Massilia litorea: one gene and its partner. The protein of the gene in region 1 interacts with the protein of each later gene in a pairwise test. Links are inferred from orthologs where the notes say so. Each region holds a gene or a part of one and is shown on either strand. Other genes may lie near its edges.

Region 1 (4,385 bases):
ATCGCGTTCGCGCGCGGCGACAGCGTATCGACCCGGCCGGGCTGGACATCCGCACCCGCCGCCGCCGCGCTGGCGCCGGAGGCCATCATCATCCGGTAGGCCCGCGCATACAGGGCCGGGGAGCGCTTCAGGATGCGCAGCGCCAGCTGGCGCACTTGCGGCCGGCGCAGCACCACGCGCGCCGCCAGCAGCAGGGGTGCGGCCAGGCGGCGCAGGCCGGCGCCGGCGGCTGGGGCGGCGACGGCCGGCGCCAGGCCGGGTGCGGGCGGCGGCAGGACGGCGATACTGCCGGCGGCGGCATCGTCCGTCAGCAGCTCGAACAGGGTGGGGGACGCGGGTGCGCGCATGGGCGGCGGCGTCATCGGAGCAGGAAGCAGGGTTCGAATGGCATGGACACTATTATAAGAGGCGACGCACCAGAAAGCGTCTTGTTGTCTAGTTGCAACTACGTCCGCGGCCGGCGCCGATGAGCCGCCGGCGGGTTAAAATACGGGTATGACTTCCCCGACTTTCACCCACCTGCGCGTCCACTCCGAATACTCGATCGTGGACGGCCTCGTGCGCATCGACGACCTGGTCGGCGCCGCCGCCAAGGACAAGCAACCGGCGCTCGCCGTCACCGACCTCGCCAACATGTTCTGCATGGTGCGCTTCTACAAGGCGGCGCGCGGCAAGGGGATCAAGCCGATCGTCGGGGTCGACGCCTGGATCACCAACGACGACAACCGGGATAAACCCTCGCGCCTGCTGATCCTGGCGAAAAACCATACCGGCTACCTGCAGCTGTGCGAGCTGCTCTCGAAAGCCTGGCTCACCAACCAGTACAAGGGCCGCGCCGAGTTCCGCACCGAATGGCTCGAAGCACTGGCCACGTCCACCTCGACGCTGCACCCGGAGGCCGACCAGAGCAATGCCCTGATCGTGCTCTCGGGCGCCTGCTTCGGCGACGTCGGCCAGGCGATCGACAACGGCGATATCGAGCGCGCGGAACGCAATGCCGAGCGCTGGGCGCGCATCTTCCCCGGCCACTTCTATATCGAGATCCAGCGCGCGGGCGCGGCCAACCAGGAGCAGGCCGTGCGCCATTCGGTGGCGCTGGCCGGCCGCCTCGGGCTGCCGGTGGTGGCAACCCACCCGGTGCAGTTCATCAGCAAGGGCGAATTCATCGCCCACGAGGCGCGCACCTGTATCGCCGAGGGCGAGATGCTGGCCAACGCCAAGCGCGTGCGCCGCTTCAACGAGGAGATGTGCTTCAAAACGCAGGCCGAGATGGCGCAACTGTTCGCCGACCTGCCGGGCGCGCTCGCCAATTCGGTGGAAATCGCCAAGCGCTGCAACGTCGTGCTCACGCTCGGCAAACCGCAGCTGCCGGACTTCCCGACGCCGCCGGGCATGACGATCGACGAGTTCCTGGTCGCCGAAACGAAGAAGGGCCTGGAGGAGCGCCTCGAGCAGCTGTTCCCGGACCCGGCCAAGCGCGAAGCGGAGCGTCCGCGCTACGAGGCGCGCCTGGAGTTCGAGAACAACACCATCATCAAGATGAAGTTCCCGGGCTACTTCCTGATCGTTGCGGAGTTCATCCAGTGGGGCAAGAATAACGGCGTGCCGATCGGCCCGGGCCGTGGTTCGGGCGCGGGCTCGCTGGTGGCCTACGCGCTGAAGATCACGGACCTGGACCCGCTGAAATACAACCTGCTGTTCGAGCGCTTCCTGAATCCGGAACGCGTCTCGATGCCCGACTTCGACATCGACTTCTGCCAGGAAAAGCGCGAGCTGGTGATCCAGCACGTGAAGGACCTGTACGGCCGCGATGCCGTGTCGCAGATCGCCACCTTCGGTACCATGGCGGCGAAAGGCGCGATCCGCGACGTCGGCCGCGTGCTCGACTACGGCTACAACTTCTGCGACGGCATCTCCAAGCTGATCCCGTTCAAGCCGGGCAAACCGGTCTCGATCGCCGAAGCGATCGAAGAGGAGCCGCTGCTGAAGGAACGCCTCGAGAACGAGGAAGAGGTCAAACAGGTGCTGGAGCTGGCGCAGCAGGTCGAGGGCATCACCCGTAACATCGGCATGCACGCCGGCGGCGTGCTGATCGCCCCCGGCAAGCTGACCGACTTCTGCCCCCTGTACACCCAGGGCGGCGACGCCGGCGTCGTCTCGCAGTACGACAAGGACGACGTCGAGGCGGTCGGCCTCGTCAAATTCGACTTTTTGGGCCTGACCACGCTGACCATTCTCGACCGCGCCGTGAACTACATCCGCGCGCTCGATCCGGTGGACGCCGAATTCAACCTCGAGTCGCTGCCGCTGAACGACCGGCCGTCCTATAAACTGCTGTCGGATGCGAAAACCGTCGCAATCTTCCAGCTGGAGTCGCGCGGCATGCAGGGCATGTTGAAAGATGCGCGTCCCGACCGCTTCGAGGACATCATTGCGCTGGTCGCCTTGTACCGTCCGGGCCCGATGGACCTGATTCCGGACTTCTGCAAGCGCAAGCACGGCGAAAAATTCGACTATCCCGATCCGCGCACCGAGTCCATCCTGTCCGAGACCTACGGCATCATGGTCTACCAGGAGCAGGTCATGCAGATGGCGCAGATCGTCGGCGGCTATTCGCTGGGCGGCGCCGACATGCTGCGCCGCGCGATGGGTAAAAAGAAGGCCGAAGAGATGGCCGAGCACCGCGAGATCTTCCGCGCCGGCGCCGCCAAGGACGGCCTGTCGACGGAGAAGGCGGACGAGATCTTCGACTTGATGGAGAAGTTCGCGGGCTACGGTTTCAATAAATCGCACGCCGCCGCCTATGCGCTGCTGTCCTACCATACCGCCTATCTGAAAGTGCACCATACGGCCGCCTTCATGGCAGCCAACATGTCGCTGGCGATGGAAGACACGGACAAGATCAAGATCCTGGTCGAGGACGCGATCGACGTCTGCAAACTGACGCTGCTGCCGCCGGACGTGAACGAATCGCAGTTCCGTTTTACGCCGGAAGGCCAGCCGAAATCCGTCACCGGCAAGCAGGTCAGCAATATCCGCTATGGCCTGGGCGGCGTGAAGGGCGCCGGCCAGGGCGCGATCGAGGCGATCGTCGCCGCGCGCAAGGAAGGCGGCAAGTTCAAGGATTTATTTGACTTCTGCAAGCGCGTCGACCGCAAGCAGATCAACCGCCGCACCATCGAGTCGCTGATCCGCGCCGGCGCCATGGACTGCTTCGGCGTCGACCGCGCGATCCTGCTGGCCTCGGTGACGTTTGCGATGGAAGTGGCCGGCCAGGAAGCGGCCGCTGCGAACCAGGTCAGCCTGTTCGGCGGCGATGATTCCGACCTGGTCGCGCCGCCGGAATACGTCAAGGCGCTGCCCTGGACCGACCGCCAGAAGCTGTCCGAGGAAAAGACCGCGCTCGGCTTCTACCTGTCGGGCCACATGTTCGACATCTACGCCCAGGAAGTGCGGCGCTTCGCCCGCACCCGCCTGCAGGACCTGGAGCCCTCGCGCGAGCCGCGCATGCTGTGCGGCGTGATCACCGGCGTGCGCACGCAGATGACCCAGCGCGGCAAGATCCTGATCGTCGCGCTCGACGACAAGACCGGCGTGGTCGAGGTCACGGTCTACAATGAGGTGTTCGAGGCGAACAAGAACGCCTTCCGCGAAGACGAATTCCTGCTGGTGGTGGGTAAAGTGTCGGAAGACCGCTTCAACGGCGGCCTGCGCATCACGGCGGAGAAGGTATTCGACCTGGCCAGCTCGCGCATCCAGTACGGCCACAAGCTGGAGATGGACCTCGAATGCACGGTCAGCCCGGCGAAGATCGCCGAGGTGATCGCGCCCTATAAACACCCGGACGGGCTGCCGGTCAGCCTGCGCATCAAGCCGAACAACGTCGACTGCATCCTGCAGCTGGGCGACGAGTGGAGAGTGGCGCCGTCGGACGCCCTGAAGCAGGCGCTCGAGCTGACGCTGGGGGCGAAGGCGGTGGCGGTCGAGTACTGATCGTCGCGTAGGGTGGGCTCCGCCCACGCGGTGATTCGCACGGGCTCCGTGTTCGTGCCCGATGATCTTGCGGTTACGTATCACCGCGTGGGCTCAAGAGCCCACCCTACGGTACATGACGGCCAACGAAACGTTACCGGCTTGCGCTTAAATCACGCCGCGGCCTTGCGCTGCCAGACCTTGATCTTGCGCGCCACCAGCTTGCCGAGCACGAAGCCGGGATTGCCGGCCAATAGCTTGCGCATCTGCGAGGCGGCGCGGCGGTCGGCACGGCGGTCGTGGCTGTCCAGCACTTCGCCCGCCATCGCGTCGAGTACCGTTTCCAGCGGATTGAACAGGTTCTGCAGCAGCAGGGCCCTGACGTCGGCGCGCGCGGCGCGTCCCTCGCGCCA
Region 2 (3,102 bases), 2.0 Mb from region 1 along the record:
CGGCCGATATCTTCGGCTATAACGCGGTCCAGATCGGCGTCCCGCAGATCGACGCCCTGGCCGCGAACCGTATGCCGAACAAGTGGCAGGCGGCAACGCGCACCTCGACCTTCGACGAACTCGAGTTCGCCGCCAGCGGCAAGCAGATCGCCGTGGCCCTCGATTTCGCCGAGCTGCCCTTCGCTTCGCAAAGCCTGGACCTGGTCGTGCTGCCGCACGTGCTCGAGTTCGCGGCCGAGCCGCACCAGGTGCTGCGCGAGGTCGAGCGCGTGCTGATCCCCGAAGGGCAGGTGATCATCTGCGGCTTCAATCCGGCCAGCCTGTGGGGCGTGCGCCAGGGGCTGGGCAAGGTCACGCGCAGCGGCTACCTGCCGGCGGCAGGCGAATTCATCTCTATGCCCCGCATGAAAGACTGGTTAAAATTGTTGAATCTTGGCGTCACGCGCAGCCATTTCGGCTGTTACGCGCCACCGTTTCGCACGGCCCAGTGGATCAACCGCTTCGCGGTGATGGAAGGGGCAGGGCAGAAGTGGTGGCCCTACCTTGGCGCCGTCTACATCGTGCACGCGATCAAGCGCGTGAAAGGCATGCACCTGATCGGGCCGGCGTGGAACAAGAAGTCGAGCCGGGCGCCGCAGGCTGTCCCGGCAACCAACAGAGAATAAAGAATCAAGGAAAGACCGCCTGGCATGACGACGAAAGTGGAAATTTTTACCGATGGCGCCTGCAAGGGCAATCCGGGCGCCGGCGGCTGGGGCGCGCTGCTGGTGGCCGACGGGCACGAGAAGGAAATCTTTGGCGGCGAGCTGAACACGACCAACAACCGCATGGAGTTGAAGGCCGTGATCGAGGCCCTGGGCGTCCTGAACCGGCCCTGCGACGTGGTGCTGCACACCGACAGCCAGTACGTGCAGAAGGGCATTTCGGAATGGATCCACGGCTGGAAGGCACGCGGCTGGAAGACCGCGGCCAAGGAGCCCGTCAAGAACGACGATTTGTGGAAGGCGCTCGACCTGGCCCAGCAGCAGCACACGGTCGAATGGCGCTGGGTACGCGGCCACAACGGCCATCCCGGCAACGAGCGCGCCGACGTGCTGGCGAACCGGGGTGTGACCACCGTACGACGCTGATCCAGGGGCGCATGCGCTATACTCTCGTCTTGCCTTTACTCAAGATTAGCCAGCCATGCGCCAGATTGTCCTCGATACCGAAACCACCGGCCTGAATCCACGCACGGGCGACCGCGTCATCGAAATCGGCTGCGTCGAGCTGGTCAATCGCACGCTCACCGGTAACAATTTTCACGAGTACATCAACCCCGAGCGCGAGTCCGACGAGGCTGCGCTCGCGGTGCACGGCCTGACCACCGAGTTCCTCAGCGACAAGCCGAAATTCCACGAGATCGCCGAGAAGCTTCGCGCCTACATCTCCGGCGCCGAAGTCATCATCCATAACGCGCCGTTCGACCTGGGTTTTCTCAACGCCGAATTCCAGCGGCTCGGCCTGCCGAGTTTTACGTCGCATTGCAGCGGCGTGATCGACACACTGGTCAACGCCAAGGAAATGCATCCGGGCAAACGCAACTCGCTGGACGCCCTCTGCGACCGCTACGGCGTCTCGAACGCCCACCGCAAGCTGCACGGCGCATTGCTCGACTCGGAGCTGCTGGCCGATGTGTATCTCGCCATGACGCGCGGCCAGAACTCGCTGTCGATGGACCACGAGGCGGAATCCACCAGCGACGGCATCGAGCTCGACGCCGTGCCGCTGGGCGAGATCATCGTCGTCGCGGCCAGTGCGGACGAACTGGCATTCCACGACGAAGTGCTTGCCGGCCTCGACAAAGGCGTCAAAGGCGAATGCGTGTGGAGAAATTATTCGCCAAAAGTTTGACGGTAGAGAAAGTTTTTGGCATAATACGCCTCGTTGTCAGGGAGGTTAGCTCAGGGGTAGAGCACTGCATTCACACTGCAGGGGTCGCAAGTTCGAAACTTGCACTTCCCACCAGAATTCTTAGCAAAGTCAAGGGCCTGTAACGTTGCGTTACAGGCCCTTTTTCTTTGTACGGGAAAAGTACGGGAAACATCCCGGTACGTCGCTGGACAATATGGGACTTGCTCAGCATGAGAGCCTTTCGATGGCGACTCGCGAAGAAGCCCCCGTCAACATGCCGCGTGGCGACAAATGGCTGATACCTGAGATACGGTCAGCTACTAGTCTCCTTTGCGGCTGGCCTCCACGGTCGGACATTCACGGCCACCTCTACCGATGAGCAAATCTAACCGGGCGAAAACCAGGCTGTTAGATGCTGTTCCTGCCTGGGCTGTACAGGTACTCTTGGACCAGTCAACCTTATTGGAGCAGCGATGCAAATCCCAACTCTTCCAGGTAGCGGCCGGATCATCCGGATCCGCGAAGTCATGTCGATGACTGGGCTATCGCGGTCAAGTATCTACTCAGCCATCAAGCAGGGCACGTTCCCTGCGCAGCTCAAACCATCAGCTCGCATTGGGCTGGCTGGAGAGCGAGGGGATCCAATAGAGGGAAACACGTCCTCGTGGCCCACAGGCAGGGTGACGATAGCACCTTCGTGGGCCAGACAGCGGAATGAGAGGCAAGACCCAAGCCGAGTTGGGTCAAATTTGCGTGGACATCAATATCGCGGAGATCAGAGTTTGCAACGCGATCGTCAACGCCAAGGGAAGGAAAGGGCAGGACCTTTACCGAGAGGTCGAAATGTCCAAGCAAGAAGCTAACGATCGGATGTTTGCCTGTTTCGAAACGGCAAAAAGATTAACTGACAACGGCGCGCACCCTGCACCTTAATCGTCATTTGTCCATGCCCGGCTCCGGCCGGGTAGAAAGGATTGATCATGAAAGATCCACGTCTCATCGTGGGACTCACCAGGCAAGGTGATGAGCCCTCGTTGCTAATCAGTCGTAATGACAACGATTTGCTCAACAACATCAATTTGGAGCTGAAGTATCTCAATAGCTTGGGGGCGCTGGGTGCTCAGGCGATGGTTGGCGAATACACGCTTCTGCTGCTTCACGCTGCGCATCCTCAAGATTTCGTCCCGTACCCGGCTCTGGTGCCGCAAG

What was found.
Region 2: the proteins of dnaE (region 1) and dnaQ interact in binary tests that used the Escherichia coli proteins (3 or more experiments, as listed by UniProt). The link is inferred for Massilia litorea from one-to-one orthologs.

Annotation. Positions count from the first base shown.
Region 1 is NZ_CP062941.1:2,168,359-2,172,743, forward strand. Bases 122-4,193 are described here. They hold dnaE (DNA polymerase III subunit alpha), read left to right. Parts: upstream 122-495; coding sequence 496-3,993; downstream 3,994-4,193. Other genes in these bases: LPB04_RS09665 (glycosyltransferase family 4 protein), read right to left, coding at 122-347; LPB04_RS09675 (glycosyltransferase family 2 protein), read right to left, coding at 4,146-4,193. Outside these bases: more of LPB04_RS09665, read right to left, coding at 1-121; more of LPB04_RS09675, read right to left, coding at 4,194-4,385. UniProt on the Escherichia coli protein: DNA polymerase III is a complex, multichain enzyme responsible for most of the replicative synthesis in bacteria. This DNA polymerase also exhibits 3' to 5' exonuclease activity. The alpha chain is the DNA polymerase catalytic subunit.
Region 2 is NZ_CP062941.1:4,190,815-4,193,916, reverse strand. What follows is about bases 251-3,039. They hold dnaQ (DNA polymerase III subunit epsilon), read left to right. Parts: upstream 251-1,185; coding sequence 1,186-1,893; downstream 1,894-3,039. Other genes in these bases: LPB04_RS18915 (hypothetical protein), read left to right, coding at 2,874-3,039; LPB04_RS24125 (hypothetical protein), read left to right, coding at 2,608-2,826; rnhA (ribonuclease HI), read left to right, coding at 690-1,130; LPB04_RS18940 (class I SAM-dependent methyltransferase), read left to right, coding at 251-665. Outside these bases: more of LPB04_RS18940, read left to right, coding at 1-250; more of LPB04_RS18915, read left to right, coding at 3,040-3,102. UniProt on the Escherichia coli protein: DNA polymerase III is a complex, multichain enzyme responsible for most of the replicative synthesis in bacteria. The epsilon subunit contain the editing function and is a proofreading 3'-5' exonuclease.